DNA from 3 places in the Lysinibacillus sp. Y5S-8 genome. Region 1 is predicted to be linked to each of the others. Evidence: riboswitches for the same ligand, from Rfam matches in the RefSeq annotation. Region 1 holds a riboswitch; each other region holds the start of a gene.

What was found. Region 1 has a riboswitch for lysine ahead of V6670_RS11055 (transporter substrate-binding domain-containing protein). Riboswitches for the same ligand answer to the same signal wherever they lie in the genome.
Region 2: linked by a shared signal. The riboswitch ahead of V6670_RS16450 (aspartate kinase) and the one ahead of V6670_RS11055 (transporter substrate-binding domain-containing protein) in region 1 are both predicted to bind lysine.
Region 3: linked by a shared signal. The riboswitch ahead of V6670_RS01280 (amino acid permease) and the one ahead of V6670_RS11055 (transporter substrate-binding domain-containing protein) in region 1 are both predicted to bind lysine.

What each region holds. Positions count from the first base shown of each region.
Region 1 covers NZ_CP145889.1:2,277,069-2,282,403, forward strand. The annotation lists gene V6670_RS11045 (2-oxoglutarate dehydrogenase E1 component) at 1-1,010, shown strand, start outside; gene odhB (2-oxoglutarate dehydrogenase complex dihydrolipoyllysine-residue succinyltransferase) at 1,105-2,364, shown strand; lysine riboswitch at 2,707-2,893, shown strand; gene V6670_RS11055 (transporter substrate-binding domain-containing protein) at 3,012-3,869, shown strand; gene V6670_RS11060 (amino acid ABC transporter permease) at 4,040-4,765, shown strand; gene V6670_RS11065 (amino acid ABC transporter ATP-binding protein) at 4,778-5,335, shown strand, end outside.
Region 2 covers NZ_CP145889.1:3,372,312-3,377,646, reverse strand. The annotation lists gene V6670_RS16465 (amino acid permease) at 1-937, shown strand, start outside; gene trxA (thioredoxin) at 1,059-1,370, shown strand; gene uvrC (excinuclease ABC subunit UvrC) at 1,494-3,284, shown strand; lysine riboswitch at 3,394-3,572, shown strand; gene V6670_RS16450 (aspartate kinase) at 3,687-4,913, shown strand; gene V6670_RS16445 (YslB family protein) at 5,009-5,335, opposite strand, start outside.
Region 3 covers NZ_CP145889.1:260,216-265,550, reverse strand. The annotation lists gene V6670_RS01285 (Nramp family divalent metal transporter) at 1-276, shown strand, start outside; gene V6670_RS01280 (amino acid permease) at 470-1,933, opposite strand; lysine riboswitch at 2,016-2,192, opposite strand; gene V6670_RS01275 (MFS transporter) at 2,369-3,577, shown strand; gene V6670_RS01270 (hypothetical protein) at 3,644-4,000, opposite strand; one part of gene V6670_RS01265 (IS3 family transposase) at 4,068-4,341, shown strand; one part of gene V6670_RS01265 (IS3 family transposase) at 4,341-5,209, shown strand; gene V6670_RS01260 (hypothetical protein) at 5,165-5,335, opposite strand, start outside.

The DNA of each region.
Region 1 (5,335 bases):
AAGACGGCACACCAGTACGTTTTACAGGTCAAGATGCTCAACGTGGTACATTCTCTCAACGTCACTTAGTACTTCACGATAAAAACAATGGGAATGTCTTCACACCGCTTCATCATATTTCTGGTGCGAGTGCATCCTTCTCAGTACACAACTCTCCACTGACTGAAGCGGGGGTAGTAGGCTTTGAGTATGGCTACAACCTAGAAAATAGTCATGTCTTAACAGTGTGGGAAGCACAATTCGGTGACTTTGCGAACATGGCACAAGTGATGTTTGATAACTTTATTTCAGGGGCACGCTCTAAATGGGGCCAAAAATCTGGATTAGTGATCCTTTTACCACATGGTTATGAAGGTCAAGGTCCAGAGCACTCTTCAAGCCGTATGGAACGCTATTTACAAATGTCAGCTGAAAATAACTGGTTTGTAGCGAACTGTTCAAACGCAGGTAACTACTATCACTTATTACGCCGTCAAGCAGCGTTATTGGGTACAGAAGGGGTACGTCCACTTGTAGTCGTATCACCAAAATCACTATTACGTCACCCATTAGCAGCGGCTAATGCTGAACAATTAGCAAATGGTTCATTCCAAGAAGTGATTGAACAACCAGGTTTAGGCGCTAAACCAGAAGCTGTAGAGCGTATCGTTTTAGGAACTGGTAAAGTGATGATCGACTTAGCGGATCGCGTAAAAGACGGAGAAGGCTTCGATCATTTACACATTATTCGTGTAGAACAACTTTACCCATTCCCAAAAGAGCAAGTTGCTGGTATTATTGCTAAGTATCCAAATGTGAAAGAAATTGTTTGGGTACAAGAAGAACCTAAAAACCAAGGCTCATGGAATTATGCATTAGAAACATTATATGAACTTTCAGAAGGTAAAAAACTTCGCTATGTAGGTCGTCCTGCAATGAGCTCAACTTCTGAAGGGGATGCAGATTCTCATAAAGCAGCACAAGCAGCATTAATTGAAGCGGCAGTTGCTGAGCCAGTGAAGGTTAAATAATCACATATAAATTTTTGAAAAAACCGGGCTACTTGCCCTTAAGCAGTAGCCCTTTTATGTGCGTCATGCACGTTAATCAAAGGAGGAAATGAAAGTGGCTGAAATTAAAGTCCCTGAATTAGCAGAATCGATTACAGAAGGTAGTATCGCACAGTGGGTAAAAAAAGTGGGCGATCGCGTTGAAAAAGGTGAATTCATCGTTGAACTTGAAACAGATAAAGTAAACGCTGAAATCATTTCTGAAGAAGCAGGTGTATTAACACAAATTTTAGCTGAAGAAGGCGATACTGTACTAGTTGGTCAAGTTATCGCAGTAGTAGAAGCAGGCGAAGGCGCAGCACCTGCACCAGCAGCGGCTCCAGCTGAAGCAGCTCCGGCTCCAGCAGCGCCACAAGCAGCATCTGCACCAGTAGCATCTGCTCCAGTTGTAGAAGAAACGTCTGGTGAGCGAGTAATCGCATCTCCAGCAGCACGTCGTCTTGCTCGTGAAAAAGGTATCAACCTTGCAGCAGTATCTCCAGTAGATCCACAAGGACGTGTACGTGTACAAGATGTAGCAGCTCATGGTACAGCTCCAGCTGTAGCACCAGTAGCAGCACCTACATCAGTAGCAACTTCAGGTGGCCCAGTAGTATTTACACCAGCAGCTAATTCTGACCGTGTAACAATTGAAAAAATGAGCCGTCGTCGCCAAACAATTGCCAAACGTTTATTAGAAGTGAAACAATCAACAGCAATGTTAACAACATTTAACGAAATTGACATGACAAATATCATGGCACTTCGTAAACGTAAACAAGAAGAGTTTGTAAAAGCAAACGACATCAAACTTGGTTTCATGTCATTCTTCACAAAAGCTGTTGTTGCGGCACTAAAAAAATACCCATACGTAAACGCTCAAATCTCTGGCGATGAAATTCATTTAAATAACTTCTTTGATATCGGTATTGCTGTATCAACTGAAGAAGGTTTAGTTGTACCAGTTGTACGCGATGCAAACAGCAAAAACTTTGCAGAAATCGAAAAAGATATCGCTAACTTAGCGACAAAAGCTCGTGATAAAAAATTAGGCTTAAATGACATGGCTGGTGGATCATTCACAATCACAAATGGTGGTGTATTCGGTTCATTAATGTCAACTCCTATTATGAACGGTACGCAAGCTGGTATTTTAGGTATGCACTCAATTGTTAACCGTCCAGTTGCAGTAAATGGTGAAGTTCAAATCCGTCCAATGATGTATGTAGCACTTTCTTACGATCACCGTATCATCGATGGAAAAGATTCTGTAGGATTCTTAAAAACAGTTAAAGAATTAATCGAAAATCCTGAAGATTTACTATTAAATTCATAATGCCATTCAACCCTGCGAACAATGTTCAGCAGGGTTTTTTTATGCATGACGAAAGATTTTGACCGATTCTATGTTTGAAAGAGTACTAATGTTATATCGTTTAGAGGAGCAAAAAAGAAATAAACACAACTTTTCTCACATAGAGCACATACTCTATAATAAAAATTTGTTGTAATTTTCAGAAATATCGATGGAAGCTTAACGATTTAAAATGAATAGAGAACGAACAATATCCTAATATTGTCATTAGTCAGAAAAATGTTAAAACTGTCTTGACGAGTGTACTAGTTTTATAGTAGTATCTAAATATCAATTAAATAAACAAACCTCACTAACGTTTACCAGTGAGGTAGAGGCGCGGTATTTATTAGTTCATTGTTGAGTTCAAGCAAGCGAAGACGCAATGAAGAAGGAAATATCGCCGAAGTATAAAAGGAGCTCGTACTTTTATGCTGGGTCTGCAGTGAATAAGTGCAGGACTGTCCTAGTAAATGGATTTCCAGATTTACTAGGTTGTGCTATCTCGGAAAATGGAAATTATAGTGAGGATTTGGGCAACTGTCATACAAGGTAAGACCTAAGTTCAATATACTTAGGTCTTTTTTATTACAGTTGTCTTATTTTTTTACAGAAAAGGGGAGTTTTTTATGAAAAGAAAATGGTTGTTAGTAATGATCTCTATCATGACAGCAATTGTGCTAGCTGCATGTGGCACTAGCGACAAAAAGGATGGCGGTTCAGGTGATGCTGGTGCTGACAAGGAAGCAAGTGGCGGTGAATTCCGAATCGGAATGGAGGCTGGCTATCCACCATTTAACTGGACACAGCAAGGTGATGCTAATGGTGCAGTGAAAATTGCTGATAATGCAGAGTATGCAGGCGGCTACGATGTCCAAATGGCAAAAAAAATTGCTGAAGGCTTAGGCAAAGAGCTAGTCATTGTCAAAATGGAATGGGATGGATTAGTACCAGCGCTACAATCTAACAAAATTGATGCCATTATCGCGGGTATGTCACCAACTGAAGAGCGTAAGAAAACGATTGATTTTACAGAAAACTACTATACTTCTGATTTCGTTATGGTTATTAAGAAAGGTAGCAAGTATGAAAATGCAAAATCGATTCAAGATTTCTCTGGTGCTAAAATTACTTCACAATTAAATACATCGAACTATAACGTTATTGATCAAATTAACGGTGTAGAAAAACAAACAGCAATGGAAAGCTTCCCCTCAATGCGTGTCGCTTTAGAGGCTGGCAAAATTGATGGCTATGTAGCAGAACGTCCAGAAGGTATTTCCGCTGCTGCTGCCAACGATAAGTTCACATATGTTGCATTTGAAGAAGGCTTTGATACGGATCTTTCCAATACTTCGATTGCTGTAGGCTTACGTAAAGACGATGCAAACCGTGAAAAAATCAACGAAATCCTAAAAGGTATTTCGGAAGACGATCGTCAAGCTATTATGGAAGAAGCGATTTCTCAACAACCAGCAGCACAATAATGACAAGGCACGGGCTAGTTGCTGGTCCGTGCATGATCATTTCATCATTATCAAAATGAGAACCTCTCTACATAATGATAATGTCCTAGCGTAACAAATCATAGAATAGTAGAAATAGCTAGGACACGAAGGAAATAAGCAAGCAACATGACATTGTTAGGAGGAACATCATGAGTCTTGAATGGATACTTTCAATTATTGAAAACAACTGGCAAATGTTTTTACGAGGTGCGTATTATACGTTACTGATTTCGATTATTAGTACAATTATTGGTGCATTCATCGGATTTTTCATTGGAATTATGCATACGATTCCAGTTCGTAAAAAAGGTTTAAAATTTTATAGCTTAAAGCTTATTAATTTTATCCTGACATGCTATGTTGAATTTTTCCGTGGTACACCAATGATTGTACAGGCTATGGTAGTCTACTACGGACTAGATATCGCATTTGGTATCGATATGCATTTTATTACAGCAGGTATTTTAGTCGTTTCCCTTAACACAGGGGCCTATATGGCAGAAATTGTTCGAGGTGGTATTGTCTCGATTGATAATGGTCAATACGAGGCAGCATCGGCAATTGGTATGAATCACTTCCAAATCATGCTGCATGTTGTTTTACCACAAGTAGCACGTAATGTCTTACCAGCGACAGGTAACCAATTAATTATGAATATTAAAGATACAGCCGTCTTAAATGTCATTGGGGTAACGGAATTATTCTTCCAAACAAAATCAATTTCAGGTAACAACTTCCGTTATTTTGAATCATTCTTTGTCGCATGTATTCTTTATTTTATCATGACATTTACCGCATCTCGCATCCTTCTCTATGTTGAAAAACGTCTAGATGGACCTGATGCCTATCAAAAAGAACAAAAAGAAGCTGTATAGGGGGACGCACAAATGGCAGTGATTAAGATTGAACATTTAAGTAAATCATTTGGACGTAACCAAGTGTTAAAAGATGTAAATTTCCAAGTAGAAAAAGGCGAAGTCGTTTGTTTAATTGGCTCTTCTGGTTCTGGTAAATCGACATTACTTCGTTGCATCAATTTATTAGAAACGCCAAGTGGTGGTCAAATTATTTATAAAGGGGAAGATATTTTAGATGATAAGCACAATATTCAAGAATATCGTACACATCTAGGAATGGTATTCCAGCAATTCAATTTATTTAACAATCACAATGTGTTAAACAATTGCACAGTGGGCCAAATCAAAGTATTGAAGCGATCAAAGAAAGAAGCAGAAGAAACGGCGCTTAAATATTTGAATATCGTTGGTATGGATCAATTTGTGAACGCCAAGCCTCGTCAGCTTTCAGGGGGGCAAAAGCAGCGTGTGGCTATCGCTCGAGCATTATCAATGAATCCAGATGTCATGCTATTTGATGAACCGACATCGGCATTAGACCCAGAAATGGTCGGTGAGGTATTAAAGGTGATGCGACAGTTAGCTACT
Region 2 (5,335 bases), 1.1 Mb from region 1:
TAATTTATTATCGGTGAAAATATTTGCGGAAACGGAATACTGGCTAGCATTGATCAAAATTACCGTTATTATTGTCTTTATTATAGCAGGACTAATTTTATTACTTGCTACGTTTGGAAACCATACTGCCGTTGGTTTTTCTAACTTAACCGAGCACGGTGGTTTTTTCCCTAACGGATCTATGGGATTAATTGCTGCTATGTTAGTTGTTATTTATTCTTATGGTGGTACAGAAATCATTGGGATTACATTAGCAGAAACGAAAAATCCTGAAAAAGTAGTGCCAAAAGCGGTTCGCAGTACATTAGTACGTATTGTTACATTCTATTTACTACCTTTCTTTATTATCGTAAGCTTGATTCCATGGAATGAAGTAAACGGAGTTCCAGAAAGTCCATTTGTAATGGTGTTCAAAATGATTGGCATTCCAGGCGCAGATCACATTATGAATGCTGTTGTTATACTTGCCATTATTTCTTCCATGAATTCAGGGCTTTATGGCTCATCCCGTGTACTATATACACAAGCTGTAGACGGACGGGTTCCTAAAATATTTGCCCACTTATCTAAAAGAAAAGTGCCAGTATATGCTATTTTAATGTGTACATTAGCGATGTATTTAGGAGTTATTTTATCTTTATATGTTGGCAGCAAGACTTTTGATTTTCTAATGGGATCACTTGGCTATACCGTGTTATTTATTTGGTTAATTATTGCGATTGCCCATTTGAAATCCCGTAAAAAACAAGCAGAACATACAAGTGCCTATGAAGTGAAATGGTTCCCATATACAACGTGGATTGCCATTATTGCGTTAAGTGCGATTTTAATTGGGATTATTTTTACAACATCTATTATCGTGACAAGCATTACGTTAGGCATTTATCTTTTTATAACATTCACCTATGTATGGAAAGGTCGTTATCAAGCCAATTAATGGTCTTTATAGTTTTTTTCGACACAGTTTTTCATAAAAAATACATTGCAGGCAGATTGTTCGCTCAAGTGAATTTATCCATGCTATACTACAATCATAGTAAGTTTAAGGAGGATTTCAAATGGCAATTGTACATGCAACAGATGCTACGTTCCAGGACGATATTAAAGAAGGGTTAGTACTTGTAGACTTTTGGGCTGCTTGGTGCGGACCTTGTAAAATGATTGGGCCAGTTCTTGAAGAAATGGACGCTGCAGGAAGTGCGGCTAAAATTGTAAAAGTTGACGTAGACAATAACCAAGGTACTGCAGCTCAGTATCAAATTATGTCAATTCCGTCTTTACTATTATTTAAAGATGGAGAATTAGTTGACAAAACTGTAGGCTTCCAACCGAAAGAAGCTTTAGAAGCATTTATCGCAAAACATGCGTAATTAATGAAGTTCACAAAAGCCGGACCATCAATAGATGTGTTCGGCTTTTTTTCGTTATATAATAAAGGTAATATCTATCATATTCAATTGAGGGGAATTTTTATGTAGGGGGGCAGGTAGGTAATGAACGATTTAATCAAGCGTAAACTAGATATTTTACCGGATCAGCCTGGCTGCTATTTGATGAAGGATCGTCAAGGGACAATCATTTATGTGGGCAAAGCGAAAATACTGAAAAACCGTGTACGTTCATATTTTACGGGAACACATGAAGGCAAAACACAAAGGCTTGTCGGTGAAATAGAAGATTTTGAGTATATCGTGACATCATCTAATATTGAAGCACTTATTTTAGAGCTGAATCTCATTAAATTACATGATCCAAAATACAATGTCATGCTAACAGATGATAAGACATATCCATATTTAAAAATTACGAATGAAAAACATCCACGTCTTATTACGACACGTAAGGTAAAAAAGGATAAGGCTAAATATTTTGGTCCTTACCCTAATGCTTATGCGGCAAGTGAAACGAAAAAGCTGTTGGATCGATTGTATCCATTGCGCAAATGTGTCCAATTGCCTTCAAAAGTTTGCTTGTATTATCATATGGGGCAATGTTTAGCACCTTGTGTAAAAGAAATTAATGGTCAAGTTTATCAAGAGATGATTGAAGATATGACGAAGTTTTTAAATGGTGGTGTCGAGGCAGTCAAAAAAGAGCTTGAAGTTAAAATGCTTGCAGCTGCTGAAAGCTTAGAATTTGAACGAGCGAAAGAGTTTCGCGATCAGATTGCACATATTGATACGGTCATGCAGAAACAAAAAATAGTATCAAGTGATACAACGAACCGCGATGTATTTGGCTATGCCGTCGAAAAAGGCTGGATGTGTGTGCAAGTTTTCTTTGTTCGCCAAGGAAAGCTGATTGAGCGTGATGTCTCGGTTTTCCCAATCTATCAAGATGCTGAGGAAGAGTTTTTAACATTTGTTGGCCGCTTTTATGAAAAACCAGAGCATATTAAGCCGAAAGAAATTTTTATTCCACAAGCAATTGATGCAGCCATCTTAACGGAGTTATTAGAGCTTAAAGTTCTCACACCAAAAAGAGGTCAAAAGAGGGAATTGGTTGAATTAGCAACTAAAAATGCTGAAATTGCTGTGGCAGCTAAATTCCAGCTAATTGAACGGCAGGAAGAACGGACAATTGGTGCTTGTGAGGCACTTGGTGAAGCAATAGGTATTTCAACGCCATTACGAATTGAGGCATTTGACAATAGTCATATGCATGGCACGGATGCTGTATCAGCTATGGTTGTCTTCATTGATGGAAAGCCTGCGAAAAAGGAATATCGTAAATACAAAACGCGTACGGCTGCAAAGCATGATGATTACGGTGCGATGCAAGAGGTTATACGTCGGCGATATTCGCGTGTCTTAAAGGAAGGCTTGCCATTGCCAGATTTAGTCTTAATTGATGGTGGCAAGGGGCAAATGGAAGTCGCCCGTGAAGTACTAGAAGATGAGCTTGGACTTGTTATACCGATTGCTGGTTTAGCAAAAGATGATAAGCATAATACATCGCAGCTATTGTTTGGTGATCCACCAGAAGTAATTGCCTTAAAGCGTACTAGTGATGGCTTTTATTTATTGCAACGAATTCAGGACGAAGTTCACCGCTTTGCTATTACCTTCTTGCGCCAACAGCATGAGAAGCATGCTATTCAATCGGTGTTAGACCATATTGAAGGTGTGGGGCCAAAACGCAAGCAGCAGTTGCTCAAACATTTTGGTTCAGTTAAGAAAATTCGAGAGGCAAGCGAGCTAGCTTTGCAGGAGGCAGGAATACCTGCTAATTTAGCGAGCCAAATTTATAGCTATTTTCAGCAAGAGTCATTGTCAAAGGAATAGACATGTGCTAAGGTTGTAAATAACATTGTTCGTCAATGTGATGAATAGCGAACTGGTGTGGCTAGCATGTTAACGCCAGCGTTAAACCAATTGAATACATTCACTTTATGGTGATGATAGAGGTGCAAGATTCAAGAGTAACACAATGGAGGATGAACAAGTCCAGAGATCGTGTGTGAAAGGGAAGCTTGCCGAAGTACAGCATTGTTGTTTCCTTTGTTGTACTGGTTTTACATTTAAGAAATGTAAGATTGTCGATTCTAAAAGTTTCGGAGAGCTATCACACATGCACAAGTTACGATCATTGTACATGTTATAGGCAGCTTTCACGTTATGTGGAGGCTGCCTTTTAGTTTTTTAGAAGCAGGTGAAATATATGGACTGGAAAGGAGAACGCAAGAAATGGCTAAAATAATGATGAAGTTTGGAGGGGCTGCACTAGCTTCTACTGAACAAATCCAAGAGGCAGCAAGGAAGGCGATTGCTGAAAAGGACAGAGGCTTCGATGTAGTCGTGGTCGTTGCAGCAATGGGACACACAACGAAAGATGTGCAAACGATGGTACATCAACTAACGGACGAAGTGCCCAAACGGGAATTAGCTGCAGTCGTGTCTACGGGCTCTCAATTATCCAGCGCTTTATTTGCCATCGCATTACAAGAAGCGGGCTATGAGGCAGTGTCCTTAACTGGATGGCAAGCAGGTATACATACAGATTGTAAGTATCGTCATGCACGTATCGACTATATCGATGACAGTCGTATTGAAGAACATCTTGTACAGGGACAAATTGTAGTGATTGCTGGAGAACAGGGTATTGATGAGGAACAAAATATTACTACACTTGGCAAAGGCGGAGCTGAAACAACAGCTATAGCACTCGCTGTAGCATTGGAAGCAGAGCGAACTGATATGTATACAAATGTTGACGGTGTTTATACAGCAGATCCACGCTATGTCAGCAAAGCTCAAAAGCTGCAGGAAATCTCCTATGATGAAATGCTGGAGTTATCTAATTTAGGATCACATGTTATTCATCCTCGTGCAGTGGAGTTAGCAAAAAAATTTCAAATGCCCGTTATTATACGCTCTAGCTTAGTAGAGTCAGTAGGTACTTTATTGAAGGAGGAAGTGGAAATGGAGAAAAATTTAGTTGTCCGTGGTGTAGCCTTTGAGTCAGATATTATCCGTTTAACAGTGGGGTATGATGCGTATGCCGATGGTGCATTGGCAGATATGTTTACAATCCTTGCAGAAAACCGCATTAATGTAGATATTATTGTACAGGCAATCATTGATGGCTTAAAACCAACTGTGTCTTTTTCCATTTTAAAAGAGGAATTTGCGGAAACATTGCGTGTTCTAGAAGATAGTAAATTGTCACTTGGCTTTAGTTTTGCTGACTTTGAAATAGGATTGGCGAAGGTTTCTATCATTGGTTCAGGTATGGCCTCTAATCCAGGTGTTGCTGCTCGCATGTTTGATCGATTACGTCGTGAAGATATTCCTATAAAAATGGTTAGTACGTCTGAAATAAAAGTGTCTGTTGTTGTACCACAGGATGATATGATTCGTGCAGCAAATGCCTTGCATGATGAATTCAATTTAGAGCAAGCACTTTATATATAATAATAGAAGAAACAGTATTTTATGTAATAGTCCGAAATTAAAGGAAGAAAAAAGAAGGATTGTCATCCCGTTGAATAGGGAGACAATCCTTTTCATTATTCAGTAGGAATGGTATTCATAATACGTTCCTTGACATCCCATTTGACTGTAAACATGACATAGTGCTGCTTTTCTCGCTTTTCATCATAGCATTCTGTAAGGTAGCCTTTAGCTAATTGAATTTGCTCTGCTATAAATCCTGCTTCCAGTCTAAAGCTTCGTTGTTTGATTTGCAATATTTCAGGGTCATTTGTCAATTGGAAAATGCGACCATCCTTTGATTCCTTCATGAGCTCTAGTGTACCCCAGCAGGCATCTGCGAAAAATGCGATAAGTTCGTCTTGACTTTTGCATGGGAACTTGCGAGCAAGCTCTTTACCTGC
Region 3 (5,335 bases), 2.0 Mb from region 1:
AAAATACCACTTTATTTACGTAGAGCGATTACTATGGTGCCGCCTCTAGTCATTATTGCATTAGGCGTGAATGCAACCTATGCGCTCGTTCTAAGTCAGGTCGTTTTATCTTTCGGTATTGCATTTGCTCTTGTCCCTCTTGTTATGTTTACAAGCAAACAAAACATCATGGGCAGTTTAGTCAATCACCGTATTACAACTTTTTTAGGTTGGTTTGTTGTTGTCATCGTTGTGACATTAAATATTTACTTACTGTGGGAAACAATATTTGGATAATAAAAAACCAGGTACTCGAGAATGGGTACCTGGTTTTTATTTGATTAGACATCGACTTTCGAATGGCTAGTTAGTAAATACTAATATTACTATATATGTGATATTATTTTTTGATATTTTTAACGACGGTTAAGACATAAAAAAGCTGTCCCATAAACCAATCATTCATTAGTTTACAGAACAGCCCTACTATTTAATCTTCCACTTTTAAATCACATTCTTGAAGTGAAAGCATTTTTGTTTTGTGCTTGATTTTGTAGCCAAACCATAACAGTAAAAATAGTGGGATTCCAACATAAGAAACTAATATCCCATACCAATCAATTTGGTCTCCCGTAAAGGCCGTGTAATTTTGCCCAATGACCACAATCATACAAACAGTAAAGGCAAATAGTGGTCCAAACGGGTACAATTTTGCTCTATAAGGTAATAGCTTTGGATCTAGGCCCTGTACTTCAAATGCACGACGGAAGCGATAATGACTAAAGGCAATACCTAGCCATGCAATAAAACCAGACATACCAGAGGCATTTAACAGCCAAATATAAACAACGCCATCACCAAAGAAAGACGCTAAAAAAGCTAAACAACCTACAGCTAATGTTGCCATCAATGCATAAATTGGTATTCCTCGACGACTTAGCTTTGTGAAGAACTTAGGCGCATGTCCATCCACTGCTAATTGCCATAGCATACGTGATGATGCATAAAGCCCTGAATTTCCAGCTGACAGCATAGCCGTTAAAATAATGGCATTCATTAACGAAGCTGCAAAGGCAATACCTAAGCGGTCAAACACTAATGTAAACGGTGATACTGCGATATCTTCTGATAATAAGCGTTCATCTGTAAATGGAATCAACATTCCGATTGCACCAATTGCTAAAATATAAAACAAAAGAATACGCCAGAATACGGATTTAACAGCCTTTGGAATATTTTTTCCTGGATCGTCTGTTTCACCTGCTGTAATCCCAAGTAACTCTGTTCCTTGGAATGAAAATCCGGCTGCTAGAAAAATGCCAAATGTAGCTAGGAAGCCACCGTGAAATGGTCCATCACTAATAAAGAAATTAGTAAAGCCTACAGGGGCCTGTCCACCTAAAATACCAAAAATCATTAATAAACTGATAATAATAAAAACAATGACTGTCACTACTTTAATCATCGCAAACCAATATTCACTTTCTCCATAGCTCTTTACAGAAAGCAAATTAAATGACAGTACAACAGCAATAAATAATACTGTCCAAAGGGCTGATGAACTATCAGGGAACCAATATTTCATAATTAAGGATACTGCTGCAATTTCTGCTGCAATAGTGATTGCCCAGTTATACCAATAGTTCCAGCCTAATGCAAAGCCTAGTGCTGGATCTACAAATTTTGTTGCATACGTACTAAATGAACCGGATGATGGCATATAGGCAGCCATTTCCCCTAAGCTTGTCATTAAAAAGTACACCATAATACCAATTAGGGCGTAGGCAAGCAATGCACCACCAGGTCCAGCTTGTGCAATGGCACCACCACTGGCTAAAAATAGTCCCGTACCAATTGTACCGCCTAAAGAAATCATTGTGATATGACGGCTTTTCAATTCTTTTTTCAGCTTTGGCGCTTTATGTCCGAGCTGATTTACTTTTATTTCACTCACGATATAGCTTCCTTCCTATTTACGAGGCAAAAAAATGCCATCACATATACACTGTGATGGCTAAGTTAATCCTCAGTTTTTCCTAAATGATAGCTCAACACGTTGTGCAAACGTGACAGTTCTGTTCCTTTCGGAGACAGCCCCAGCATGAGGTTTTCAAGTCCCCTCACACTTCGGCAATATTCCCTTTCAGCTAATTTCATCAATGCTTGTCATTTCCATTAGCATACTTATAAATATCGCGACCTCTACCTCAATACAAACATGAGGCATATAATTATTAAATTTATGATGCTTATTATATTAGCATAAGACCTTTGACATTTCAATATAACAATAAATGTTCTGTATTTTGTGAATCTTCTACTATTTTTATTGGTTTGTTAAAGTGTTATAGTAGTTCAATTAGAATGGTTACGAACAGGGGGAATTATTTTGACTACAAATGATCATTCCGCTAGTTTTCCGAGTAAAAAAATTAGCTGGAAGGGAACAACCTTACTTTTAGTCTTCGGAGTTATCTTTATAGCCTCTACATTAAGAATGCCACTAACTGTTGTTGGCCCTATTATATCATTTATCCGTGACGATCTTGGTATTTCTAATGTACTTGCAGGCTTTCTAACAACGATTCCATTGCTCGCTTTTGCTACCATCTCACCATTTGCGCCCATTGTAGCACGCAAACTAGGGCTTGAGCTAACACTATTTTTATCCACTATTTTATTAGCCTTGGGGATTGTTCTACGTTCCCTTGGTACAACGGGGTTACTTGTATTTGGTACTGTACTCATCGGCGTAGCCATATCATTTGGAAATGTGCTGATTCCAGGATTATTAAAATTAAAATTTCCATACCATGTTGGTTTATTAATGGCTTTTTTCACCATGTCAATGAACTTAACGGCTGGGCTTGGCGCAGGTATTAGCTATCCTATAGCCAATTCATCATTTGGCTGGCAAGGAGCACTGTCCATTGCACTTGTACTAGTGGTCGTAACGATTTTAATTTGGATACCTCAATTGAAATCAAATAAACCTGAGCCTGCCACTACCTCTAAAATAACAGGTACACCCTTATGGAAGTCTCCTGTTACTTGGGCTGTCACAGGTGCAATGGGGTTACAGTCTTTATTATTTTATACGACAGCTGCTTGGATTCCTGAAATCTATATCGCCCAGGGATTGGCTCCTGACAAAGCTGGCTGGATGTTTTCTATCATGCAATTTTCACAAGTACCAATGGCATTGGCTGTGCCTATCATTGCAAGTAAAATGGCTTCTCAAAGACATCTTGTAGTGATGTTTACATTCTTCTATTTAATAGGCTTTATTGGAGTTGTCATGGAGTGGACAAGTCTTGGGGTACTGTGGATGATTCTTTTAGGTTTAGCAGGAGGTTCTTCATTTGCCTTAGCGATGATGTTCTTTACACTTCGTACACGCACGGCATTTGAGGCAGCAGATTTATCAGGCTTTGCACAATCATTAGGTTATTTATTTGCCGCCATTGGCCCTATTCTTTTTGGCTACTTACATGATTTATTGGGTGGCTGGAATATTGCTGGTTGGCTCTTTGTAGTTGTGGCGACCATTCTTTTCTTTTGCTCAATGAGAGCTTCTAAAGACGAATATGTCCATTAAAATAAAGCAGATGGGATAACTGCTCATGTTCCCCATCTGCTTTACTTCTATATAGGTATAGACGTTTTATTTGTCCAATTGCTGTAGTAAGGTTAACAGTTCAGCAAGATGGTCCGCTGTTTCTTTGTTGTGAGCTATAACTGCTGCAAAAATAGGAACAGCCTCTTGTAAGAGTATATAACTAAAATAATAATAGCTTACAAAAGCTTTCTGCTCATAACCCTTTGGCGTTTCCTCCTCCCATTCCAGCTCATCATTCTCTTCGTGATCCATCCATAAATATTTGACATCTAACAGCTCCTGCATAGTTTGAACTGAATATGATGGGTCTAGATAATCCTCAGAAATTGCATGTGCCACAGCTAAATAAAGCTCTACTTCTTGTACAGAGACATCCCGCACTGACCTAAAAATATGAGACAAATAAAAACACCTTTCGTTGAAAAACGGGTATTGAATACCAAACAATCAACGTGGAGGTGTTTTTTCTATGGGTACAAGAGTAAGTTATCCAATTGAGATAAAAATGAAAGCGATTGAAATGAGGTTAGCTGGTGTGCCAGTGAAGGAAGTGCTTGAGCCATTAAATATTAAAAATCATACGCAACTAAAAGTGTGGATGAAATGGTATCGTGAAGGAGAGCATCAACGATTACAACAACCGGTTGGGAAACAGTATTCATTTGGTAAAGGTCCTGAATACGATACAGAGGAGGCACGTTTACAAGCTGAAATTCGTTTCTTAAAACAACAAATTGAAGTACTAAAAAAGTACAAAGAATTGGAGAGGAAGTGGTTGGACAAGCATTCGTAGACCTCGTAGAAGAATTAAAAGGAACCATGTCTATTCAAACTATTTGTGCACATATGGGCGTGGCGAGGGCTACCTATTACCGTTGGCGAAAACAACGTGGGATACTGTCCAATAAAGATAGTCGAGATCAAGCGATTGGTGAAGCTTGTGCAGCCCATAAATATCGTTATGGCTATCGTAAAATCGCTACTTTATTTCCAGAAATTGCAGAAAAAACGGTACAAAGAGTGATGCAAAAATATAATTGGTCTTGTCGTGTCAAAGTAAAAAAGCGTAAACGTACCGGTCAACCAGCGGACATAGCAGACAATACATTAGCCCGTGATTTTAAGGCAACAGCACCCCTCCAGAAGCTCGTAACCGATATTACTTACTTGCCTTTTGGTCAGTCGATGTTATATCTTTCAAGCATCATGGATTTATACAATGGTGAAATCATTGCCTATACAGTCGGTGATACACAAGATACAACGTTTATCTTAGATACGCTCGCTCAATTGAAGCAGCTGCCTGAGGATATCATTCTGCATAGCGATCAGGGCTCTGTGTATACGTCCTATGTTTATCAAGCAGCAGTAAAAGAAAAAGGAATTACCATGAGCATGTCCCGCAAAGGCACGCCCGCTGATAATTCCCCAATCGAAACGTTTCACTCCTCGCTAAAGTCCGAAACGTTCTATCTCGACGGAATACACAGCACGTCTAATGCTTGTGTGATTCGAATCGTCGAAGAATATATACACTATTATAACAATATCCGTATCCAAACGAAACTAAACAACCAGTCGCCGGTAAAATACCGTCAACTGGCAGTTTAAAAGGTGTTTTTTTACTGTCTCAAAAAAGGTAGTCAGTGCCTCCTTCGTATCTTTGCTAGCAAGCTTTTTTAAAAGGACAAGCAAAACCCATGGTGTGACCTGCCATAGTGTACCTTGATGCTCCAC